Regions from separate parts of the Micromonospora humidisoli genome, predicted to be linked through region 2. Evidence: riboswitches for the same ligand, from Rfam matches in the RefSeq annotation. Region 2 holds a riboswitch; each other region holds the start of a gene.
The links. Region 2 has a riboswitch for cobalamin ahead of bluB (5,6-dimethylbenzimidazole synthase). Riboswitches for the same ligand answer to the same signal wherever they lie in the genome.
Positions count from the first base shown of each region.

Region 1: linked by a shared signal. The riboswitch ahead of JQN84_RS21075 (CbtB domain-containing protein) and the one ahead of bluB (5,6-dimethylbenzimidazole synthase) in region 2 are both predicted to bind cobalamin.
Region 3: linked by a shared signal. The riboswitch ahead of JQN84_RS27750 (ribonucleoside-diphosphate reductase subunit alpha) and the one ahead of bluB (5,6-dimethylbenzimidazole synthase) in region 2 are both predicted to bind cobalamin.

Region 1 covers NZ_JAFEUO010000005.1:543,383-551,022, reverse strand. Annotated here, with positions in the region: gene JQN84_RS21105 (hypothetical protein) at 1-44, opposite strand, end outside; gene JQN84_RS21100 (GNAT family N-acetyltransferase) at 235-765, shown strand; gene JQN84_RS21095 (dihydrofolate reductase family protein) at 872-1,486, shown strand; gene JQN84_RS32335 (TOPRIM nucleotidyl transferase/hydrolase domain-containing protein) at 1,537-3,033, opposite strand; gene JQN84_RS21085 (histidine phosphatase family protein) at 3,098-3,706, opposite strand; gene JQN84_RS21080 (CbtA family protein) at 3,703-4,506, opposite strand; gene JQN84_RS21075 (CbtB domain-containing protein) at 4,497-4,700, opposite strand; cobalamin riboswitch at 4,735-4,876, opposite strand; gene JQN84_RS21070 (PepSY-associated TM helix domain-containing protein) at 4,932-6,380, opposite strand; gene JQN84_RS21065 (copper resistance CopC family protein) at 6,605-7,204, opposite strand; gene JQN84_RS21060 (Dyp-type peroxidase) at 7,213-7,640, opposite strand, start outside.
Region 2 covers NZ_JAFEUO010000010.1:47,335-54,974, forward strand. Annotated here, with positions in the region: gene kdpB (potassium-transporting ATPase subunit KdpB) at 1-1,990, shown strand, start outside; gene JQN84_RS28620 (potassium-transporting ATPase subunit C) at 1,992-2,873, shown strand; gene JQN84_RS28625 (TetR/AcrR family transcriptional regulator) at 3,058-3,645, opposite strand; gene JQN84_RS28630 (SDR family oxidoreductase) at 3,727-4,620, shown strand; cobalamin riboswitch at 4,639-4,837, shown strand; gene bluB (5,6-dimethylbenzimidazole synthase) at 4,875-5,507, shown strand; gene JQN84_RS28640 (hypothetical protein) at 5,593-5,937, shown strand; gene JQN84_RS28645 (tetratricopeptide repeat protein) at 6,253-7,640, opposite strand, start outside.
Region 3 covers NZ_JAFEUO010000009.1:66,948-74,587, reverse strand. Annotated here, with positions in the region: gene JQN84_RS27765 (hypothetical protein) at 1-435, opposite strand, end outside; gene JQN84_RS27760 (oxidoreductase) at 490-1,392, opposite strand; gene JQN84_RS27755 (helix-turn-helix transcriptional regulator) at 1,522-2,409, shown strand; cobalamin riboswitch at 2,437-2,650, shown strand; gene JQN84_RS27750 (ribonucleoside-diphosphate reductase subunit alpha) at 2,772-5,147, shown strand; gene JQN84_RS27745 (ribonucleotide-diphosphate reductase subunit beta) at 5,201-6,178, shown strand; gene JQN84_RS27740 (ABC-F family ATP-binding cassette domain-containing protein) at 6,215-7,640, opposite strand, start outside.

The sequences.
Region 1 (7,640 bases), on a different contig from region 2:
AGGGCCAGCAGCCCGACGCCCGCGAGCCATCGTTTCGTCGACATCGTTCGCTCCTTCTGGTGGGGGATCTCCGTCGACGTACCGGCCCGGTCGTCGCCGCCGGTACCCGACTCACCCCTCAGGACGTCCGGAACGGCCCCCCGGTTTCACCGCCCACCACGATCTTTTCCGCCGGCGACCGGACCGCGGCGTCGGCGCGCCCACCCCCTCGTCCGGCGGGGGTACCTTCGGCGGATGCCTGACCTGATCGCCCCCACCGCCCACCTGCGCGACGCATGGCAGGAAGCGCACGCGGAATGGGGGCCGGGGCAGCACGAGGACGGCTTCGGACTGCGCCCGTCCGACGAGGTGGACACGCCGGCCGGGTTCGCCGCCTGGCTGGCACGACTGACGCCACCGCCGGACCGGTCTGGGGCGACCGACCACACCTGCACGTACCGCTGGATCATCGAGCGGGAGCCGGGACGGGTGCAGGTGCTCGGCGGGATCGCCCTGCGCCCCGACCACGACGAACAGGCGCACTGGGCCGGCCATCTCGGGTACGGCATCCGTCCCTCCGCACGCCGCCGGGGGCTGGCCACCTGGGCGGTGCGACGGATGCTCGCCGAGGCACGGCTACTCGGTCGGGAACGGCTGCTGGTCGTCTGCGCGACCGACAATGTTGCCTCGGCCCGGACGATCGAACGGTGCGGCGGCCTTTTCGAGGGCATCGGGGACACCCGCTTCGGCCCCACCCGACGCTACCGGATCAGGCTGCGCGGTTAGGGCCCGCTCACGACGGGCCGGACCGTCGGCCGGGGGATGGGCGATGTCCGACCGGGAAGTTTGGGATGCTGGGCCGGTCCGGCTACCGACCTGAAGGGACCTCCCGATGGCAAAGGTCATCTCCACGCTGTTCATCTCGGCCGACGGCGTGGCCGAGATCGACCCCGACTGGCACTTCCCGTACTTCGACGACAACATGGGGCGGGCCGTCAGCGCGGACTACGACACCGCCGACGTGCTGCTGCTCGGCCGGGAGACCTACGACAGCTTCGCCGGGGCGTGGCCCGACCGGGAGGCCGCCGGCGGTGACGACGCCCCCTTCGCCAAGCAGCTCGGCGACCTGCGCAAGGTGGTCGTCACGCGGCAGGCGAGGGAGCTGCCCTGGCGCAACTCCGAGGTGCTCGACGGTGACCTCCTCGACGTCGTCGCCGCGCTGCGTGACGACCCCGGTGTCGGCGGCGTCCTCATCCCCGGCTCGATCTCGGTGGTGCAGCAGCTGCTCGCCGCCGGGCTCGTCGACGAGCTGCGGCTGCTGGTGCACCCGGTGGCGGCGCGCAAGGGCCGCAGGCTGTTCGACGACGGGAACACCCCGTACCACCTGCGGGTGACCACGACCGAGGTGTACCCGACCGGGGTGATCCGGGTGATCTACGCGCCGACCGACGCGCCGGCGGCGGCCGGCTACGACGAGGCCAAGGAACAGTTGGCCGCCGGGGAGTAGCCCCCTGCCGACGGTGCCGTCCCGTCGTGACGCGCGACAGGCGTGCCGGGTCAGCCGGTGGCGTCGGGCGGGCGCGGGTCCAGATCGGCGGCGGTGACGGCGCCCCGCGCCCGCAGCCACCCGACCAGCTCGGTGGCGCCCCGCCGGACGGCCGCGTCCAGGGCGGTGCGGTGCTCCCACGGCGGTACCCGGTTGAGCCGCGCGCCGCGTGCCCACAGGTACCCGGCGCAGGACTGCCGCCCGCCGTGGCACGCACCCCAGAACGCCCAGTCGATCTCGTCGGGCGTCGGCGGGGTGTCGCCGGTGCAGGCCCGCTCCACCCGGTCGTGCAGGCCGAGCGTCGCCGCGTCGACGAGGGTGGTGCGGGCCCCCCGGACGACCAGCCGGTACGCCGCCCGCCACTGGGCGAAGGCCCGCGCGTTCGCCAGCGGCGTGCCGTCGGCGATCACGCTCCCGGGAGCTTCGAGGTCGGCGCCGGCGTCCAGCAGGGCGTCGACGACGTCCACGTCGTCGCAACTGGCCGCCCAGTGCAGCGGGGTCTCCCGGTGCGGCCCGGCGAACCGGGCGTCGACGTCGGCACCGGCGGCGACCAGTGCGGCGACGGTGGCGGCACCACGCGGGAACCGGCCCGGCCAGTCGGTGACCACGTGCAGCAGGGTTCGGACCCCGCCGACCCGGTCGGCGATGCGCGCGGCGGCCAACCCCGGATGCGCGTCGAGCAGCGACCGCAGCCGGGCGAGGTCGCCGTCGCGGATCGCCCCGGTCACCGCGACCGCCAGCGGATCGTCGGCAGCGAGCAGTGGCGGGTCACCGGTCATCTGCGCGACCCTACCCGGGCCGGCGGCCGTGTCCCGCCGCCCGGGTGCGTCCGGGGGGCGGTCGGTGCGGTGTGGTCGGGCGGGAAGCAGCAGGTCCAACGGCCGGGGCACGTGGTCCGGGTCGAGGGCGTGCACCAGCGCGGCGGCGTACCGGGCCTTGCGGCCGCTGGTGGTGCCCAGGAACCGGCGCAGTTGCCGCTCGACGGACCGGCCGCGCTGGGCGGGCTGGTTCTGGAAGACCCGGAACCGGGGCAGGTCACCCTCAGCGGCGAGGACGTCCTCGACTCCGGCGGGACCCGACGCGCGGATCAGTTCGTCCTCCAGGTCGGCGACGCAGACCGGGAAGCCCAGCGCCTCCATCGCGGGGCGGTCCAGGCCGACGCCGAGACCGACCTGCTCCAGGCCGCGTCGGAACCAGCCCTCTTCGGCCTCGTCGCACATCCCCCGGACGGCCAGGCCGAGACCCGGCGGACCGAGCAGCCGCAGGAACCGGCCGGCGCTCGTCGCACCGCCGATCGGCAGCACGCAGACGCCCTCGGCGGGCAGGTCGCGGCCACGCCGTACGGCCAGCGCCTCGACCGCGCCGCGGTCGCTGACCCCCTCGACGAGCACCACCGTGGTCAGCCCGGCACCGGCCAGGCGGCGGGCGAGCACCGCGGCCTGCGCCGAGTCCGGGCCGCCGGCCGCCCAGGTGTGGACGGCGACGCGGAAACGGTCCGGTTCTGGCACACGTCGAGTCTCGCCACCACCCAGCCCGCACCGCCACCGGATTCGCCGGAGGCGGACCGGCCGGTCATTGTGGGTGCCGGTCCCCGGGCCCGGCCGGCGCGGTGAACCGGAGCTGCCACCGGGGGCCGTACCGGCTGAGGCGCACCACCGCCAGGGGGGCGACGTCCAGCCGGGGCAGGGCGGCCATCGGCAGGCCGAGCGCGTGCACGATCGCCACCCGGACCACCATCGGATGGGTCACCGCGACGATCCGCCGGCCCGGCCCGAGCCGGTCGTCGAGCCAGCCGGCGACCCGCTCGCGCAGCGCGACGAGGGACTCCCCGCCGTGCGGCGTCGCCCCGGGCGTCTCCCACCACTGGCGCAGCGCCCCGGGCTCGCGCGCCCCGACGTCGGCCAGGCTGCGCCCGGCCCAGCCGGCGTAGTCGCAGTCGGCCAGCGCAGCCTCGACGGTGGGCCGTAACCCCAGGGCGTACGCAGTCTGCACCGCTGCGGTCGCCGGGCTGGTCAGACAGGTGTCCACGGTGCCCAGTGGCCCGGTCCGGCCGTGACCGGCCAGGGCGAGGGCGGCCTGTCGACCTCCCTCGTCCAGGTCGTCGTCGCCCGCGCCGAACACCGCCCGCCGCAGCGCGCCGGTGTGGGCGTGGGCGACCAGCCGCAGGCTGGTCGAGGTCACGGGCGGGCCGGCGTGCCCTGACCGGTCAGCGGCGCACGGGCCCGGTCGCCGGGGCGCGGCCCTGCGGTGCGTCGGCTCATCAGGGCGCTGAACAACAGACCGAGGGCGGTCCACAGCACCACCTGGGTGCCGAGCGAGGCCAGCCGGAAGTTCCACAGCAGGGCTGCCGGGAAGTCCTCCGGGACCTCCTGGAACGACGGCAGGACGACGTACCCGACGCCGGCGACCAGGACGAACCCGCCGAGGGCCGCGCCGCACCGTTGCCAGGGCGGCGCGTCGGCGCGGACCGACCGGTAGCCCAGGGTGCCCGCCCAGACGGCCACCAGGCCGAGCACCACCAACGCCAGGTAGGCGGCGGTGCGCTGGTCGATGGTGTCGGGGTTGCCCACCGCCGGGGGATTGGCCGGGTACTTCCCGAACGGCACGAGCACTACGCCGAGCAGGGCACCGCCCGCCAGCAGCAACGCCGACCGGCCGTCGTCGGCGGCCGGGAACCGTCGGCGCAGCAGCACGTACGCGGTCGCGAGCAGGCCACCCATCGCCGTCCCGAACAGGCCGGTGGCCAGGAACAGGCCGAACCGCTGCCCGTCCCGGCCGACCAGGTCCTCGGCGTGGTGGTCGTCGGCCACCGGCCCGGTGTGGGTGGCGGCCTCCTCGATCGCGATGGCCGCGTCGATGCGCGGCTCACCGGCGAGGTAGCCGAAACCGCCCGCGAGTAGACCGGCGACGAGGCCGGCGAGGAGCCCGCGGAGCAGGACGGTGACGAAGGTGGGTGGGTTGTGGGCAGCGGTCAGTGGCACGGGACACCGAGCAGGTGCCGGCCGTCGTGCATCAGTTCGTGCAGGAACATGCCGCTGCGCGAGACCGCCCCCTGGTCGAACGCGACCAGGTAGGTGAGCAGCAGGAGTACGCCGGCGACGGCCAGGGCCGTCCACCACAGACGGGTGGACCCGACGGGGTGCACCAGCGGCTGGGCAGGAGTGGGACTCGACATGGGATTCGAACCTTCCCGGGGATGACGCGTCCCCATCGCAAGGCTGCGGACGACCGAGCGTCCTGGCTCACGGACCCGTCGACGACGGAACCGCTCACAGTGGCGCGACCGCGCCGGATTCCCACCGGCTTACCTCGCGACGCCGCAGATAGTGGGTCGACCGTAACGGCGCGACCCCCGACCGGTCAATCGTCGCCCGGGGAATGTGACGTGCCGGCCGGGGGCGGCACGTCATCCGCCGGCCGGTGCGGGGGCGGCGTCGCGGCGACGTCGGGCCGCCACGCCCAGGGCGACGTCGACGACGAGGAAGGCGAGCAGGCTCAGCCCGAGCAGGGGCAAGGCCCAGCCGATCGCCGCCACCACCGGTACGCCGACGGGCACCGCCCACCACGGCAGGCCCCGCACACCACCCCGGGGTGGCGGGGTGCCGGTGCGGGCCCGGCGGTCCGCCCGGGTGGGCCGGCGCTGCCACCACATCCGGTACCCCCAGACGACGACGCAGAGCAGCCCGAGGGCCAGCGCGGCGAGCAGGATCTGGTTGACCGGGCCGAGGAGCACCCCCATGTGGGCCTGGATGCCGAGTCCACTGAGCTGGGCCAGCAGCGGCCAGTCGGCGAAGTCGCTGCGGGCGGTGACCGTCCCCGTCGTGGGGTCGACGGCGACCCGGTCCTTGGCCACCGGCCAGGTGTTGTCGACCTGGGTGACCGTCCAGGCCGAGCCCGGCTCGCCGGGGGCGATCTCGACCGGGCCGGCCAGCCCGGCCGTCCGGGCGGCGGTCAGCACCCGGTCGAAGGCGGCCGACTCGACCACCCCGCCGGCCCCGGCGGCACCGTGGTGGCCGCCACCGGGGTCGACCGGAGCCGGTCCGGCGGCGAGGGCGGTGGAGAGTTGCGGGGCGCGGGCGTCGAGGGCGTCGAGACCGGCGCCGAAGTTCGCCCCGGCGTACCGGGACCAGGTCAACCCGGTGGCCGCGAGGAACAGCAGGCCGACGGTGAGCCAGATCCCGGTGGTGGCGTGCCAGCTGCGGGTCCGGCGCACCCCGCGGGCGGCGGTCAGGTCCGGTACGAGCAGGTGCCGCGCGGTGGACCGGGAGGCGCGGCGGCGACGCCACCACAGCACCACCCCGCCGAGCGCGAGCACCCACAGCCAGCTCGCGGCGAGCTCCGAGTAGTGCCGGCCGACCGCGCCCAGGTGCAGGTTGCGGTGCAGGTCGTCCAGCCAGGTGGTGGCCGGTGTGGACCCGAACCAGGTGGTGAGCTGCCCCTGCACCCGGCCGGTGTACGGGTCGACGTACACGGTGTGCTGCTTGTCCGCCAGCTCCGGCACCGTGAACACCACCCTCGTGGTCCGGTCGCCGGTGCCGGGCTGCACCGCGCTGACGCTGCCCTCCGGATGGGCGTTGCGGGCCGCCCCGACCTGGTCGGCCACCGGTACCGGGCGCTCACCCACCTGCGTCACGGTCAACACCTCGCCGTAGAGCGCCGCGTCCACCTGCGGGGCCACCGTGTAGGCGAGCCCGGTCAACGCGGCGACCACCAGGAACGGCGCGACCAGGACACCGGCGTAGAAGTGCAGCCGCAGCAGCAGCGCGCCGAACGGGGAGCCACCCCGGGCCGGCCGGGCGGGTGGGGCGGGTTCCGGCCTCGGCGGGTCGGACAACTCAGTGACAGACATATCCATCCGATCGAATGTGTTGGATGTATTCGATGGTCGCCCCGTGCCTGCGGGTCAGCCGATTCCCTGCGGTCGGCCCCGCCTGGTGAGGTAGTCGCAGCGGACGTCCCCGCGGTTCCCGGCACATGTCCGGACGGGCCGGCGGCGTCACGGGTCCACAAGGGAACGACCGTCTGCCGGCGCGGGTCTGCGGGCCGCGACCGCCTGCGGCCCAGCGGCGGCGGGTGGCTTCAGGGGCGCCGCGACCGGCGTCGCCGACGCAGCAGGGCTGCTGCGGCCAGCAGGACGACTACCGCGCTGCCGGCGGCACCGACGACGGTGGACCGCCCGCCGCCGCGCCCCACCGCGACGGCCGCCGCGGTCGGCGGGTCGGGGGACGCACTGGGCGGACCGGGGGAGGGCGCGGCCGGACCGGCCGGGTCGGCCACGGTGAACGGGTACGACCCCTGCACCGGGTGCCCGTCGACGGAGACCACCCGGTACGCCACGGTGTACGTCCCGTTGGGCAGGGGACCGGTCACCCGGACGGCTCCCGTCGTGCCGGAGACCACCGGATCGCCGGTAGGGACACGTCGCTTCGTCCCGTCGGTCAGCACGATGGTGGTGAATGTCGGGTCGAGCCGGGCCAGGAACTCCAGCGTGATCGCGGTGGGCGCGTGGGTCAGCGTCGCGTCCCGGGCCGGCGAGGCGGACCGCAGGCCGTTGTGCGCCCGGGCCGGCGGGGCGGCGACGAACAGGGTCAGCACGCCGGCCAGCAGCGCGGCGACGAACCGGCCGGTGACTCGGCGGGGCGGCCCGGCGGCCCGGCGGGACGGTGACCTGGTCGTCATGGGCCGGTTCACCCGAGGACCTGCTGGCCGATCCACCCGTCGGGCGGGCAACCGGGTGGGACGGCGAATACGGCGGAGCCGATCGGGGTGGTCCACTCGTTGAGCAGGTCCCGGTCGGCGAGTCGACGTTGGATGGGCAGGAACTGGGCGGTGACGTCGGCCTGGTAAGAGGCGAAGATCAGGCCACTGTCGGCGTGCCCCTGCGGGGAGGGCACACCGTCGTAGTTGTACGGGCGGCGCAGGATCTTCAACCGGTCGTCGGTGACCCGGGCCCGGGTGAGATGGGAGAAGTCGGGGATGACGGTGAGCCCGTCGTCGCCGACGGCGGCGAAGTCGGGCTCGTCGTGCTCGCCGGTGCCGGTGAGCGGGGCGCCGGTGTCGAGCCGACGGCCGACGGCGAGTTCCCGGTCGGTACGGCCGAGCAGATCCCAGGTCT
Region 2 (7,640 bases):
CACCACGGTGCTCGCCGCCGCCGACCCGTCGGTGTTCGCGATCGCGATCGCGATCTGGCTCTGGCTGACCGTGCTCTTCGCCAACCTCGCCGAGGCGGTCGCGGAGGGCCGGGGCAAGGCGCAGGCAGCCACGCTGCGGCAGGCGAAGAAGGACACCATCGCGACCCGGCTGGTCGGCTGGACGCCGGGGGCCGCCGCGAACACCTACACCGACGAGGCTGTGCCGGCACCGGAGCTCAGGCAGGGCGACGTCGTGCTGGTCGAGGCCGGCAACATCATCCCCGGCGACGGTGACGTGGTCGAGGGCATCGCCAGCGTCGACGAGTCGGCGATCACGGGGGAGTCCGCCCCGGTGATCCGGGAGTCCGGCGGCGACCGTAGCGCGGTCACCGGGGGGACCAAGGTCCTCTCCGACCGGATCGTCGTGAAGATCACGCAGAAGCCTGGCGAGAGTTTCATCGACCGGATGATCGCCCTTGTGGAGGGCGCCAACCGGCAGAAGACGCCGAACGAGATCGCGCTCAACATCCTGTTGGCCGCGCTGACGATCATTTTCCTGCTGGCCGTGGTAACCCTGCAACCGCTCGCCATCTTCGCCAAGGGCTACCAGGCCGCCGCGCCGGACTCCGGGGCGATCACCGACTCCGGGGTCACCGGCGTGGTGCTGGTCTCGCTGCTGGTCTGCCTGATCCCGACCACCATCGGCGCGCTGCTCTCGGCGATCGGCATCGCCGGTATGGACCGCCTCGTCCAGCGCAACGTGCTGGCGATGAGCGGTCGGGCGGTCGAGGCGGCCGGCGACGTCAACACGCTGCTGCTGGACAAGACCGGCACGATCACTCTCGGCAACCGGCAGGCCGCCGAGTTCCTGCCGGTGGACGGCGTGGACGCGGCCACCGTCGCGGACGCGGCCCAACTCTCCAGCCTGGCCGACGAGACGCCCGAGGGGCGCTCCGTGGTGGTACTGGCCAAGAACGGGTACGGGCTGCGCGAGCGCGAACCCGGCCTCATTCCGCACGCCACCTTCGTGCCGTTCACCGCGCAGACCCGGATGAGCGGCGTCGACCTCACCGCCGACGCCGGTCAGGACCCGGCGCGCCGGGTCCGCAAGGGCGCCGCCGCCGCCGTGATGAAGTGGGTACGCGAGAACGGCGGCCACCCCACCGAGCAGGTCGGGCAGATCGTCGACGAGATCAGTGGCATCGGCGGCACCCCCCTCGTCGTGGCCGAGCACGTCGACGGGGAACCGGCCCGCGCCCTCGGGGTGATCCATCTCAAGGACGTGGTCAAGGCCGGCATGCGCGAGCGCTTCGACGAGATGCGCCGGATGGGCATCCGGACCGTGATGATCACCGGCGACAACCCGCGTACCGCGAAGGCCATCGCGGACGAGGCCGGCGTGGACGACTTCCTCGCCGAGGCCACGCCGGAGGACAAGCTCGCGCTGATCAAGAAGGAGCAGGAGGGCGGCCGGCTGGTCGCGATGACCGGCGACGGCACCAACGACGCCCCCGCCCTGGCCCAGGCCGACGTCGGCGTGGCGATGAACACCGGCACGTCGGCGGCGAAGGAGGCCGGCAACATGGTCGACCTGGACTCCGATCCGACGAAGCTGATCGAGATCGTCGAGATCGGCAAGCAGTTGCTGATCACCCGGGGCGCGTTGACCACGTTCAGCATCGCCAACGACATCGCGAAGTACTTCGCGATCATCCCGGCCATGTTCGCCGGCATCTACCCGAGCCTGGACACGCTGAACGTCATGCGGCTGGCCAGCCCGGAGTCGGCGATCCTGTCGGCGGTCATCTTCAACGCCCTGGTGATCATCGCACTGATCCCGCTGGCCCTGCGCGGTGTGCGCTACCGCCCGGCCAGCGCCTCGAAGCTGCTCAGCCGCAACCTGTTGCGCTACGGCCTCGGCGGCATCGTGGTGCCGTTCGTCGGCATCAAGCTCATCGACCTGCTCATCCAGTTCGTCCCGGGGATCTGACATGCGACTTCCCAGTTGGCTCACCCAACACCTGGCCGCCCTGCGCGCCGTACTCGTCTTCACCGTGCTGCTCGGCTTGGCCTATCCGCTCGCCCTGGTCGCGGCCGGGCAGCTTCCCGGCCTGTCCGGCACGGCGGACGGCTCCCTGATCACCGTGGACGGCAAGACCGTCGGCAGCTCGCTGATCGGGCAGTCGTTCACCGACGGGGACGGCAACCCCGTCCCGCGCTATTTCCAGTCTCGCCCGTCCGCCGCCGGCGACGGCTACGACCCGACCTCCACGGCGGCCGGCAACCTTGGCCCGGAAAGCGTCGTCGACACCCTCTCGACCGACCCGGAGGCAGCCTCCGAGAGCCTGCTCACCCAGGTCTGCACCCGCTCCAGGGCGGTGGGTGCACTGGACGGGGTGGACGGACGACGCCCGTACTGCACACCGGACGGGGTCGGCGCGGTGCTTGCCGTGTTCCGCGCCGACGGGCTCACCGGCCCGGTCATCCGCGTGGTCAGCGTCAACCAGGTCGCCCCGGCCACGCCGTTCGTCAGCTCCTGGCAGGGCGTGCCTGTCGAACTGGCCAGGCCGGACGAGGACTACGTGGCCGCCGGCGGGCTGATCGTGCCGGTGCGGGGTGACGCTCCGGCGACACCCGCGGTGCCGGCCGACGCCGTCACCGCCAGCGGCAGCGGCCTCGACCCGCACATCTCCCCGGCGTACGCCCAGATCCAGGTGGCCCGGGTCGCGCGCGAGCGCGCCGCGGACCCCGCAGCGGTCCGGGCACTGGTGGCGAAGCACACCACCGGCCGGTCGCTCGGCTTCATGGGCGAGCCCGGCGTGAACGTACTGGAACTCAACCTGGCCCTCGACGAGAGGTTTCCCGCCCGCTGACGGACGACGTCGGGCAGGGCCGGCTCCCGGGTCGGCCCTGCCCGGACCTACCCACGGGCCACCGGCCGGCTCGTCGGCCCCGTGTCGTCCCCGGCCCGCCGACCACGTCAGCCTGCCAGACCCGGTGCTGCCGAGCCCACGTGCCGACCGGTCCCCACCGGCCGTCGAGTCCGCTGCCCGCCGGTCAGGTGTGCCGGTTCCTGACGGCGACCATGTCGACGAGGGTGTCGGTGAGCTCTTCGGCGCTGACGCCTCCCCACTTCGGGTCGGCGAGCTGGCCACTGGCCTGTAGGCCGGCGATCCCGTTGGCGCTGCTGATGAGCAGGGCCGCGTACCGGCGGGCGTCCTGCTCGCCCACCAGTTCGGCGACGACGGCCAGGAACTCGGTCTGGCTTCGCTGGGCGGCCCGGGCGAGTGCGCTGGGGTCGCCGGGCGGGTTGCTGAACATGAGCTTGTAGAGGTGCGGTTGACGGCGGCCGACGTCGACGAGTGCGAGGAGGCCGCCGCGGAGCTTTTCGGCGGCCGACAGGCCAGGTGTCGCGCGAAGGGTCTGCATGCGATCCCCGAGCGTGTCCCAGGCCCGGGTCCCGACGGCGATCAGCAGGCTTTCCTTGTCGGGGAAGTGCCGGTAGGGCGCTCCGCGCGTCACTCCGGCGCGTGCTCCCACCGCGCGCAACGTCACCGCGTCGAGGCCACCGGAGTCGAGCAGCTCGGCGGCCGCTTCGAGCAGGGCGCGGCGGGTTGCGGCGGCTGATTCGGCGCGGCTGGTCACGCGGACGATGCTAGTCCGCCGGTGATGACTAAGTCACTTCACTCGGTTGACGTTGTCATCTGATTGGTGCAGACTTGAGAGATGACAACGTCAACTGAAAGTCGGGAACTCGTGGTCGTGACCGGCGCGTCGACCGGCATGGGTGCGGCCACCGCGCGGGAACTGGCCCGGCGTGGTTTCCACGTCCTCGCCGGCGTGCGGCGCGAGGGCGACGCCACGCCCCTGCGGACCGACCGCATCGAGCCGGTGATCCTCGACATCACCGACCCCGACCACGTCGCCGCGCTCGCCGCACGCGTCGGGCGGGATCCGCTGCCGCTGCGGGCGCTGGTCAACAACGCCGGCGTCCCCGGTGCCGGCCCGGTCGAGGTGGTGCCGCTGCACGAGTGGCGGCGCATCTTCGAGGTGAACCTCTTCGGTCACGTCGCGGTCACCCAGGCCCTGCTCCCCGTGCTGCTGCGCGGCAAGGGGCGCGTCGTCAACATCAGCTCCCTCAACGGCAGGGTCTCCATGGCCGGCTACGGTCCGTACGCCGCCAGCAAGTTCGCCATGGAGGCGATGAGCGACGCGCTGCGCAACGAACTGGCCCCGTACGGCGTGCGGGTGGTGGTGGTCGAACCGGGCGGCGTCAAAACCGAGATGTCCCGCGTCGGCCTCGCCGCCCTCGGCCGTCTCGACGAGACGATGACCCCGGAGCAGAACGAGCGCTACGGTGCCCTGATGCAGGCGATCCCCTCCCACGTGGCGGCGTTCACCAGGGCCGGGGTGACCTCCGCCGTCGCCGCGAAGAGGATCGCCGCGGCGGTGACCGACCGCAGGCCCCGCACCCGCTACACCATCGGCGCGACGGCTGCCCTCCTCATCCGGGCCTCCCGCGTCCTTCCCGACCGGATGCTCGACCGGATGACGACCTCCGACCTGCGCAGGCACTACCCGACCGGGAACCGTGGCCGCACCACCGCCACCCGTACGTGATCCACCGATAGCATCGGCGGCGGCATGATCGTGCGAGGTGCCCCGCAACTGCGGGGAGAATCGGGAAGCCGGTGTGAATCCGGCACGGGCCCGCCGCGGTGACCGGGGAGCGACCGTCCAGGCGCGAGGAGCGCAGCCACTGGCCGTACGGCTGGGAAGGCGGACGGGTCGGCGTTGATCCGGGAGTCCGAAGACCGGCCTCGCGTCGACCGCCCACCCGTCGGGGGTGGGCCGAGCGCAGCGGGAGCCTGCCTGTGGAACTCTACGACGCCATCCACCGCCGCCGGGACGTCCGGGCCGAGTTCACCGGGGATCCGGTGCCGGCTGACACCCTGCACCGGATCCTCGACGCCGCGCACGCCGCGCCCAGCGTCGGCCACTCGCAGCCGTGGGACTTCGTCCTGGTGCGGGACCCTGCCGTCCGTCGTCGGTTCTACCGGCACGTGCAGGCCGAGCGGGCCACGTTCGCCGCCACTCTGGACGGTGCCGCGGCCGAACGGTTCGCGCGCATCAAGATCGACGGGGTGCTGGAGTCGACGCTCTCGATCGTCGTCACCTACGACCCGCAGCGCGGGGGCCCGGCGGTGCTCGGGCGGCACGCCATCGCCGACGCCGGCCTCTACTCGGTCTGCCTGGCCATCCAGAACCTCTGGCTCGCCGCGACCGCCGAGGGGTTGGGCGTGGGGTGGGTCTCCTTCTACCGGGAGTCGTTCCTGGCCGACCTGCTGGGTGTGCCGGCCGGCATCCGGCCGGTGGCCTGGCTCTGCGTCGGGCCGGTCACCCATCTGGAGGCCGTGCCCGACCTGGAGCGGCACGGGTGGCGGCGACGCCGGCCGCTCGCCGAGGCGGTGCACCACGACCGCTGGCTGCACCGGGCGACCGACTGACCGAACAGCTAATTCGGGTACGTCGATGCAACGGTTAGGCTGACGTCGCGCTCAGTCGTTGCCTGGCTACGTTGGGAGGAGTTCCATGCGTACCACCGTCACGGCCCTGGCCACATCCGCGCTTGCCGCCCTGGGCCTCGTGGCCGCCGGGGCCACGCCGGCCCTCGCCGCCGCCCCGGCGCCCTTCTGCGAGTCCGGCGCGTCGCAGTTCTACTGCGACGGCAGCAGCACCGGCACGACGACCTGGAGCATCACCTGGTACTCCGGCAGCGTCGGCACCTTCACGACCGCCGGGCCGACCCTCTTCGCCACCTGCCCGGCCAGCAACCTCGGCCACCCGGTGCGGGCCAGCTACAGCTACGTCGACGGGGGTACCACCCAGTACAGCGGCACCACCCAGTTCATCTGCCGCAGCGGCGCCTGGCAGTAGAGCCGTCCAACGTCCGGCGTACGCGTCACCCACGCGTACGCCGGACGGGCTCGTGCTGCGGCGCAGCTACTCCGCGACCGCCGGACCCTCATGCCCGCGATGAGCACCGCACGGTGCCGGAATGGGGCCCGATGACAGCCGAGCCGGTCCGCGAGGGGAAGTACGCTCGCATCGAGCGGCCCGCCGCGACGCTGTCCAAGACCCCGCCGCTGGGCATCGACATCTTCGACCCGCCCCTGCACTGTCTGGTCCTGGCCGAGGTCGAGCCTCGCATCACCGCTCGGGCCGCGGAGGGCGTCGGACGGCGTCGGGTGGTCACCGGGCGTCGATCGCGTCCGTTCCGAGCCGGCCGGTCAGGCGCGCTCGGGTGGCCGCTGTCGCCGGGTGGTCGACGCCGAACCACCGGATCTGCTCCTGGAGCAGCCTCCGGAGTATGTCGGCGGCCTCGACGTGCCGTCCCTGGCCCTGTAGGGCGCGGCCGAGCCAGTAGCGGGGGCAGTTGTCGAGGGTCTCCGGATGTTCGGGGCCCAGCAGGCGAACACGTCTGGCGACGACCATGCGCAACACCGCCTCGGCTTCCTCGTGACGGTCGTCGAGCACGTAGCCCTCGGCGAGGGATTGGTAGGCGTCGAGGACCTCCACGTGGTCGTCGCCGAGCACCGCCCGGCGGTCCGCGATCACCCTCCGGTACTCGGCCTCGGCCTCGGCGGGTGATCCGGTACGCCATGTCGCCCAGGCGAGGCAGCACCTGGTGTGCAGCGTGTCCGGATGGTCGGTGCCCAGCAGGCGTCGACGTGCTTCGCCGACCGCGGTCAGTCCCGCTCGTGCCGATTCCCAGTCGCCGGTCTGGCCGACCGCCCAGGCGAGCTTGTGCCGCACGTCCAGCACGTTCAGCGGCGGCGGGTCCGCCTGGCTCTCCCAGGTCCGCAGCAGCGCGGCCAGCATGGCGCGGGCGGCGTCCCAGTCGCCGTTGCGGCCGGTGGCCCAGGCCAGTTCCGCTCGGAGGTTCAGGCGCGAGGGATGGTCTTCGGGCAGGGGAGTGACGCGGGCGAGCGCATGGGAAGCGAGTTGTCCGCTGGCGTCGGCCGCACCGCTCCAGGCTGCGGCTGCCACGAGCCGGGCTGCGACGTCGAGCAACGCCGCGAGGTGTTCCTCGTCGAGGTAGGCCGGACTCGTGTCGAGTAGCTGCCGGACGTGTGGGCTGACGACGGCGGCCAGTGGCCAGGTGCGACTGTCGTCGGAGCGGAGCGGATCGAGTGCCGCGACGACTGCTTCCACGGCCACCTGGTGCGGTGCGCCCACCGTCCGGCTGCGGCTGGCTTCGCTGACAAGCGGATGCAACGACGCCGTCCGTGGCCATGCTCCGTTCCGCTCCGGGCGTCCTTCGGTGATGAGGCTCAGTTGCGCCAGACCACGAAGCGCGGTGTGGAGGTGCCGCTGTCGGCCCGCTTCGTCCGTCGGGCCGCCGAGCAGCGCGTTGACCGTCTCGCAGGCGAGGAGGCCGACCGGGATCGGCAGGTTCGGCGCGTAGCAGGACAGCAGCCGGAGAAGCGGCGTCGCGTGCGGCAGGCCCCCTTCCGTGAGACTGGCCAGGGACAGCTCGAAGGTCGTTGCCGGGACCTGGCGCGGATCCGCGGGCCCGCCGGCACCCCGGTCCACGTGGAGCAGGCCGGTCGCGTCTCCGGAACCGAGTGCGCTCTCGT
Region 3 (7,640 bases), on a different contig from region 2:
GTCGGTCGCCCGGACGAACTGCGCCGCCCGGGTGCCGACCACCGTGGTGGCGGCGGCGACGTGCACGTACGGGTGCAGGCCGCCGGGCAACGCGAACAGCGGCCAGTGCAGCCGGCCGCCTGCCGCACGCCACAGCGGCCGGTAGTTGCGCCGGTCCACCGGGAACCGCTGACCGGTACGCCGGTACAGCTCCGCCGTCTGGGCCGACAGGTCCGCGTGGGCCGCATCGGCGAACTCACCGACGATCGCCGCCGCCACTGCCAGGCCGTCGCCGTCGTCGAGCAGCCGGATCATCCCCGCCACCTGGTCGGACGGTCGGACGGCCAGGTGCGCGCCGAAGCGTTGCCGCACCTCGGCCGACAGCGCCGCCTGCCGGACCGGATCGTCCTGGACCTGCCGGCCCCCGCCGCCGAGCACCCGCCCGAGCCATCCCATGTCGCCTCGTCTCCGCCGCCGTCACCGACCGCAGCCATGCTAGTGCGCCCTGCGTCAGGGATAGCTCACGCCGGTCAGTTCCTCGGCCGTCGTCCACAGCCGACGGCCGACGGCCGGGTCGGTGGCCTCCCGGCTGGCCCGCACCTCGGTGACCGGCCCCCAGGTCTGGAAAAGGCGGGCCGGGCCGAAGAACTGGCCACCGCGCACCGCCGGGTCGGTGGCGGCGCGCAGCTGGGGCAACGCACCCTGCTCGACCGACTGGGTGGCCAGCAGGCTGAGCCGGGCCAACACCCGGCCGGACCGGCCCTGGTGGGACCAGGCCCGGGGGGTCAGGTTGGTGCGGGTGACGCCGGGATGCGCCAGCACGCTGAGCACCGGTGATCCGGCGTCGCGCAGCCGGCGGTCCAGTTCGATGCCGAAGACGGTGGTGGCGAGCTTGGATCGGCCGTACGCGGTGGAACCCCGGTAGCCACGCTCGACCATCAGATCGGTGAAGTCCAGGTGTGCGTTGCGGTGGGTGATCGAGCTGAGGCTGACCACCCGGGCCGCCCGCGCGGCGGCCAGGTTGCCCAGCAGCAGGCCGGTCAGTGCGAAGTGCCCCAGCAGGTTGGTGGCCAGATGCAGCTCGTGGCCGTCGACGGTGGTGCGGCGCGGGCCGAGCAGCACCGCACCGGCGTTGTTGACCAGCAGGTCGATCCTCGGGTGGTCGGCGGCCAGGGCCGCCGCGAACTCCCGTACCGAGGCCAGCGAGGCGAGGTCCAGCTCGCGTACCTCGACGTCGCCGCCCATGCTGCGGGCGGCCCGCCGGCCGGCGGCGGTGTCGCGGACGGCGAGCACGACCTGCGCGCCCCGGTGGGCCAGCGCGGTGGCGGTGACCAGACCGAGGCCCGAGTTCGCGCCGGTCACCACGACGGTGCGGCCACGCTGGTCGGGAATGTGGTCGGCGGTCCAGGTCATCTGCTGCTCCTGAGCGGTCGGGGGTGGGAGCACCGACGCTACGGACCGGCCGGGCGGACTCCGTCGTAGCCGGTTGCCTAGGTCCCGCAGACCTACCCGCGCCGGTCCGGGCCGCGTCACACTGGCGACATGACCCATCCGTACGCCCGTGAACTCGGTGACTTCCTGCGCGCCCGGCGCGGCCGGCTGCACCCCCGGGACGTCGGCCTGGAGCCGGGCGGCCGACGCCGGGTCACCGGGCTGCGCCGCGAGGAACTGGCGCTGCTGGCCGGGTTGAGCACCGACTACTACCAGCGGATGGAACAGGGCCGGGAGGTTCGCCCGTCCGACGACGTGCTGGACGGGCTCGCCGCCGCGCTCGGCCTCGACGACGACGAACGCCGGCACCTGTTCACCCTGGCCCGCGCCGCCCGCCGGCCGGTGCCCGCCCGGGTCGACCACGGCCCGGAGCGGGTGCCGGAGAGCACCAGGCGGTTGCTGCGCGTGATGGACACCCCGGCGGTGGTACTCGGCCGTCACCTGGACCTGCTCGCCTGGAACGCGTGGGCGGTGGCGCTGCTCGGTGACCCGGCGGACCACCCGCCGGACCGGCTCAACATGCTGCTGCTGATGTTCGACGAGGCGGCGGCCCCGGTGCGGCGCTGCGCGGCCTGGGAGCAGCAGGCCATGGACTACATCGGCATGATGCGCGCCGCCGTCGCCACGGACCCCACCCATCCCCGGGCCACCGCCGTCGTCGGTGAGCTGAGCATCCGCAGCGCCGAGTTCCGGCGGCTGTGGTCCCGGCACGACGTGCGCGGTTCGGTCAGCGGCACCAAGACCTTCCAGGTCCCCGAGGTCGGCGACATCGTCCTGGACTGGGACACCTACCCGCTGCCCGGCAACCCCGGCCCGGTCATGCTGGTCTTCACCGCCGAGCCGGGCAGCGCCGACGCCGACGCGCTGCGGCTGCTGGCGTCACTGCGGGCCACCGGCCGCTCGGGTGAGAGTTATCTGACACGCCGACGCGACATCTAGTGTTGCCTCTCCCCCATCTACGCCATATATGGTGTGCCACGCAGCTGGTTCGGCCGGGCCCGGTGGTCCGGTCGAGGCAACAGGGAACCCGGTGGGAATCCGGGACTGCCCCGCAGCGGTAAGTGGGAACGACCGCCGTCATCGAGCACTGGACCGCGAGGTCTGGGAAGCGACGGCCAGTAGGCGACCGACCCCGGTCACGCCCGCGAGTCCGAAGACCTGCCAGTGCGCCGTGCGCTGCTGCGCGCGGCGGTCGGAGGTCGCGCGGGACGACCGACGCCAGCACCCGGGCCGGCCGTCGCGCCGCGCCCGTTGGCGTTCTCCCGCGTCCCGATGGCCATCGGTGACAGCGAGGAGAGGTCATGACGAGCACAGCGCAGAGCCCACCGTCCGACGTCGACGGCGCGCAGCCACGCCGGCCCGCGATGCGGGTCCGCAAGCGCGACGGCGACACCGAACCGGTGGACGTCAACCGGATCGTCACGGCCGTCGCCAGGTGGGCCACCGACCTGGACGAGGTCGACCCGCTGCGGGTGGCCACCCGGACGATCAGTGGCCTCTACGACGGGGCGACAACGGCCGAGCTGGACAAACTGTCGATCCAGACGGCGGCCGAGCTGATCGGCACGGAACCGCAGTACTCCCGGCTGGCGGCCCGGCTGCTGGCCGCCTACGTGGACGAGGAGGTCCGCGGGCAGGAGGTGACCTCCTTCAGCGAGTCCATCCGGTACGCCCACGGCCTCGGCTTGATCGCCGACGACACCGCCGCGTTCGTGGCTCGGCACGCCAGCCAACTCGACGACGCCGTCGACCCGGCCGGTGACCTGCGGTTCGAGTACTTCGGACTGCGTACGGTGGCCGACCGCTACCTGCTGCGGCACCCGCGGTCACGGCTGGTGGTGGAGACCCCGCAGTACTGGCTGCTGCGGGTGGCCTGCGGGCTGTCCGGCACGCCCGACGAGGCGGTCGGGTTCTACCGGCTGATGTCGTCGCTGGCCTACCTGCCGAGTTCCCCGACGTTGTTCAACTCGGGCACCCGGCACACCCAGATGTCGTCGTGTTTCCTGGTCGACTCGCCGCGCGACGAACTGGACTCGATCTACGAGCGCTACCACCAGGTGGCGAAGCTGTCGAAGTTCTCCGGCGGCATCGGCATCTCCTTCACGCGGGTACGTGGCCGGGGGGCGCTGATCCGGGGCACCAACGGCCGGTCCAACGGGATCGTGCCGTTCCTCAAAACCCTCGACGCCGGGGTCGCGGCGGTCAACCAGGGCGGCCGGCGCAAGGGGGCGGCCTGCGTCTACCTGGAACCGTGGCACCCGGACGTCGAGGAGTTCCTGGAGCTGCGGGACAACACCGGTGAGGAGGCCCGGCGCACCCACAACCTCAACCTGGCCAACTGGATCCCCGACGAGTTCATGCGCCGGGTCGAGGCCGACGGCGACTGGTCGCTGATCGACCCGTCGGATGCCCCGGAGCTGCCCGACCTGTACGGCGAGGAGTTCGACGCCGCGTACCGGGTCGCCGAGAAGAAGGCGGTCCGCACGGTCAAGGCCCGGGACCTGTACGGGCGGATGATGCGCACCCTGGCGCAGACCGGCAACGGGTGGATGACGTTCAAGGACCGGTCGAACCGGTTGTCCAACCAGACCGGCGTGCCGGGCAACACGATCCACCTGTCCAACCTGTGCACCGAGATCCTGGAGGTCAACAGCGACACCGAGACGGCGGTCTGCAACCTGGGGTCGGTCAACCTCGGCGCACACCTCACCGGCGACGGTGTCGACTGGGAGAAGCTGCGCGCCACGGTCCGCACGGCGGTGGTGTTCCTGGACCGGGTGATCGACATCAACTACTACCCGGCCGAGCAGGCGGCGGCGTCGAACCCGCGCTGGCGGCCCGTCGGGCTGGGGCTGATGGGTTTGCAGGACGCGTTGTTCGCGTTGCGCCTGCCGTTCGACTCGGCCGGGGCCCGGGAGTTGTCCACCCGGGTCCAGGAGGAGATCTTCCTGACCGCCCTGGAGACGTCGACCGGTCTGGCCGAACGGTTCGGCGCACATCCCGCGTACCCGCAGACCCGGGCGGCCCGGGGTGACCTGCACCCGGACCTGTGGGGGGTGGAGCCCACCCAGACCGCGCGCTGGGCGGCGTTGCGCACCCGGATCGCGGCGCACGGCCTGCGCAACTCGCTGCTGGTGGCGATCGCCCCGACCGCCACGATCGCGTCGATCGCCGGCTGCTACGAGTGCATCGAGCCACAGGTGTCCAACCTGTTCAAGCGGGAGACCATGTCCGGGGAGTTCCTCCAGATCAACACCTATCTGGTACGCGAGCTGAAGGCACGCGGCCTGTGGACGCCGGAGATCCGCGACCAGATCAAGCGGGCCGAGGGGTCGGTGCAGGGGATCGTCGACCTGCCCGCCGAGGTGCGGGAGCTGTTCCGTACCGCGTGGGAGCTGCCGCAGCGGGCGCTGATCGACCTGGCCGCCGCGCGGGCACCCTACATCGACCAGTCGCAGTCGCTGAATCTGTTCCTCAGCGCGCCGACCATCGGCAAGTTGTCCTCGATGTACCTGCACGCCTGGAAGTCCGGGCTGAAGACCACATACTACCTGCGGTCGCGTCCGGCGACCCGGATCCAGCAGGCCACCGTCACCGTCGCCCCGGTCGTCGCGGCCGACGCCGAGGCGCTGGCCTGTTCCCTGGAGAACCCCGAGAGCTGCGAGGCGTGCCAGTGACCACCGTCGACGAAACCCGCACCGGCGGGCGGCACCTGCTGCTCGACCCCGGCATGGACCTCACCCTGCGGCCGATGCGCTACCCGCACTTCTTCGACCGGTTCAAGGACGCCATCCGCAACACCTGGACGGTGGAGGAGGTCGACCTGCACTCCGACCTGGCCGACCTGGAACGGCTGTCGCCCGCCGAGCGGCACCTGGTGTCCCGGCTGGTGGCGTTCTTCGCCACCGGTGACACGATCGTCGCCAACAACCTGGTGCTCAACCTCTACCAGCACGTCAACTCTCCCGAAGGCCGGCTCTACCTGTCCCGGCAGCTGTTCGAGGAAGCCGTGCACGTGCAGTTCTATCTGAACCTGCTCGACACGTACGTCCCCGACGAGCAGGAACGGTTCGCCGCGTTCGCCGCCATCGAGAACATCCCGTCGATCCGGCGTAAGGCCGAGTTCTGCTTCCGCTGGATCGACTCGGTGTTCGAGCTGCGGGAGCTGCGGACCCGGGCGGACCGGCGGGCGTTCCTGCTCAACCTGATCTGCTTCGCCGCCTGCATCGAGGGGCTGTTCTTCTACGGCGCGTTCGCCTACGTCTACTTCCTGCGGTCCCGGGGCCTGCTCAACGGGTTGGCCTCGGGCACCAACTGGGTGTTCCGCGACGAGTCGATGCACATGGCGTTCGCCTTCGACGTGGTGGAGACCGCCCGGCGGCAGGAGCCGGACCTGTTCGACGCCGAGCTGGAACGACAGGTCACCGAGATGCTCGCCGAGGCCGTCGAGTGCGAGGTGCAGTTCGCCGAGGACCTGCTCGACCAGGGCGTGTCGGGGCTGTCGCCTGCGGACATGCGGTCCTACCTGGAGCACGTCGCCGACCGGCGGCTCGCCCAGCTCGGCATCGCGCCCCGCTACGGCGCGCAGAACCCGTTCGCGTTCATGGACCTGCAGGACGTGCAGGAGCTGTCGAACTTCTTCGAGCGTCGGGTGTCGGCGTACCAGGTGGGGGTCAGCGGCAGCGTCACCTTCGACGACGACTTCTGACCGGCGCGGCCGGGCCGGGTCACTGCGGAGGCCGGGTCACTGCGGTGGCCCGGCCTCGGTGAGCCGGCCGTCGGCCAGCCGGAGCCAGCGGTCCACCCCGATCCCCGCCAGGAACCGGTCGTCGTGACTGACCACCACGAACGCCCCCCGGTACGCCAGCAGCGCGCTCTCCAACTGCGCCACGCTGACCAGGTCCAGGTTGTTGGTGGGCTCGTCGAGCAGCAGCAGGTGCGGTGCCGGTTCGGCGAACAGCAGGCAGGCCAGGGTGGCGCGGAGCAGCTCACCGCCGGAGAGCACCCCCGCCGGCAGGTGGGCACGGGCGCCCCGGAACAGGAACCGGGCCAACAGGTTCAACCGCTCCGCCTCGGTCCGCGCCGGGGCGGCCCCGGCCAGGTTCTCCGCCACCGTGCGGGCCGGGTCGAGCAGGTCGAGGCGCTGGGACAGGTACGCCACCCGCCCCGACGCCCGCGCGACGGTGCCCAGGTCCGGCTCCTGCCGGCCGCCGACCAGCCGCAGCAGGGTCGACTTGCCGGCCCCGTTGGGCCCGGTCAGGGCGATCCGTTCGGGACCCCTGATGGTCAGGTCGATCCCGTCACCGGCGAAGACCGGCCGGCCCGCGTACCCGGCCCGCATTCCGTGGCCGGCGAAGACGGTGCGACCGGCGGGCACCGTGGTGTCGGGCAGGTCGAGGACGAGCTGGTCGTCGCGGCGGGCCGCCTCGCCGGCCTGGTCCAGCCGGGCCTGGGCGTCGGCGACCCGGGCGGTGTGCACGTCGTCGGCCCGGCCCGCCGACACCTGCGCGTCCCGTTTGAGGTTGCCGGCGACGATCCGGGGCAGCCCCGCGTCGGACAGGTTCCGGGCGGCGGTCGAGGCCCGGCGGGCCGCCCGCTCGCGGGCCTGCTGGAGTTCCCGCTTCTGCCGCTTGACGTCCTGCTCGGCCTGGCGCAGCTGCCGCTCGGCGACCTCCCGCTCGGCCCGTACCACCTGCTCGTGGTGGGTGAAGTTGCCGCCGTAGAAACGGATCTGACCGTGGTCGAGCGCGGCGATGCGGTCCATCTCGTCCAGCAACGCCCGGTCGTGGCTGACCACGAGTAGCGCGCCCGGCCAGGACCGCAGCACGGCGAGCAGGCGTTCCCGCGCCGACCGGTCGAGGTTGTTGGTGGGCTCGTCGAGCAGCAGCACGTCGGGCCGTTTGAGTAGTTCGGCGGCGAGACCGAGGGAGACCACCTCGCCGCCGCTGAGGGTGCCGAGCCGGCGGTCCAGCGTCACCCCGGTCAGGCCGAGGCGGTCGAGGGCGACGCGGGTGCGTTCCTCGACGTCCCAGTCGTCGCCGACGGTGGTGAAGTGCTCCTCGGCGGCGTCACCGGACTCGATGGCGTGCAGCGCGGCAACGACGCGGTCGACCCCGAGCACCTCGGCGACGGTCTGCCGCATCGCGAACGGCAGGTGCTGTGGCAGATAG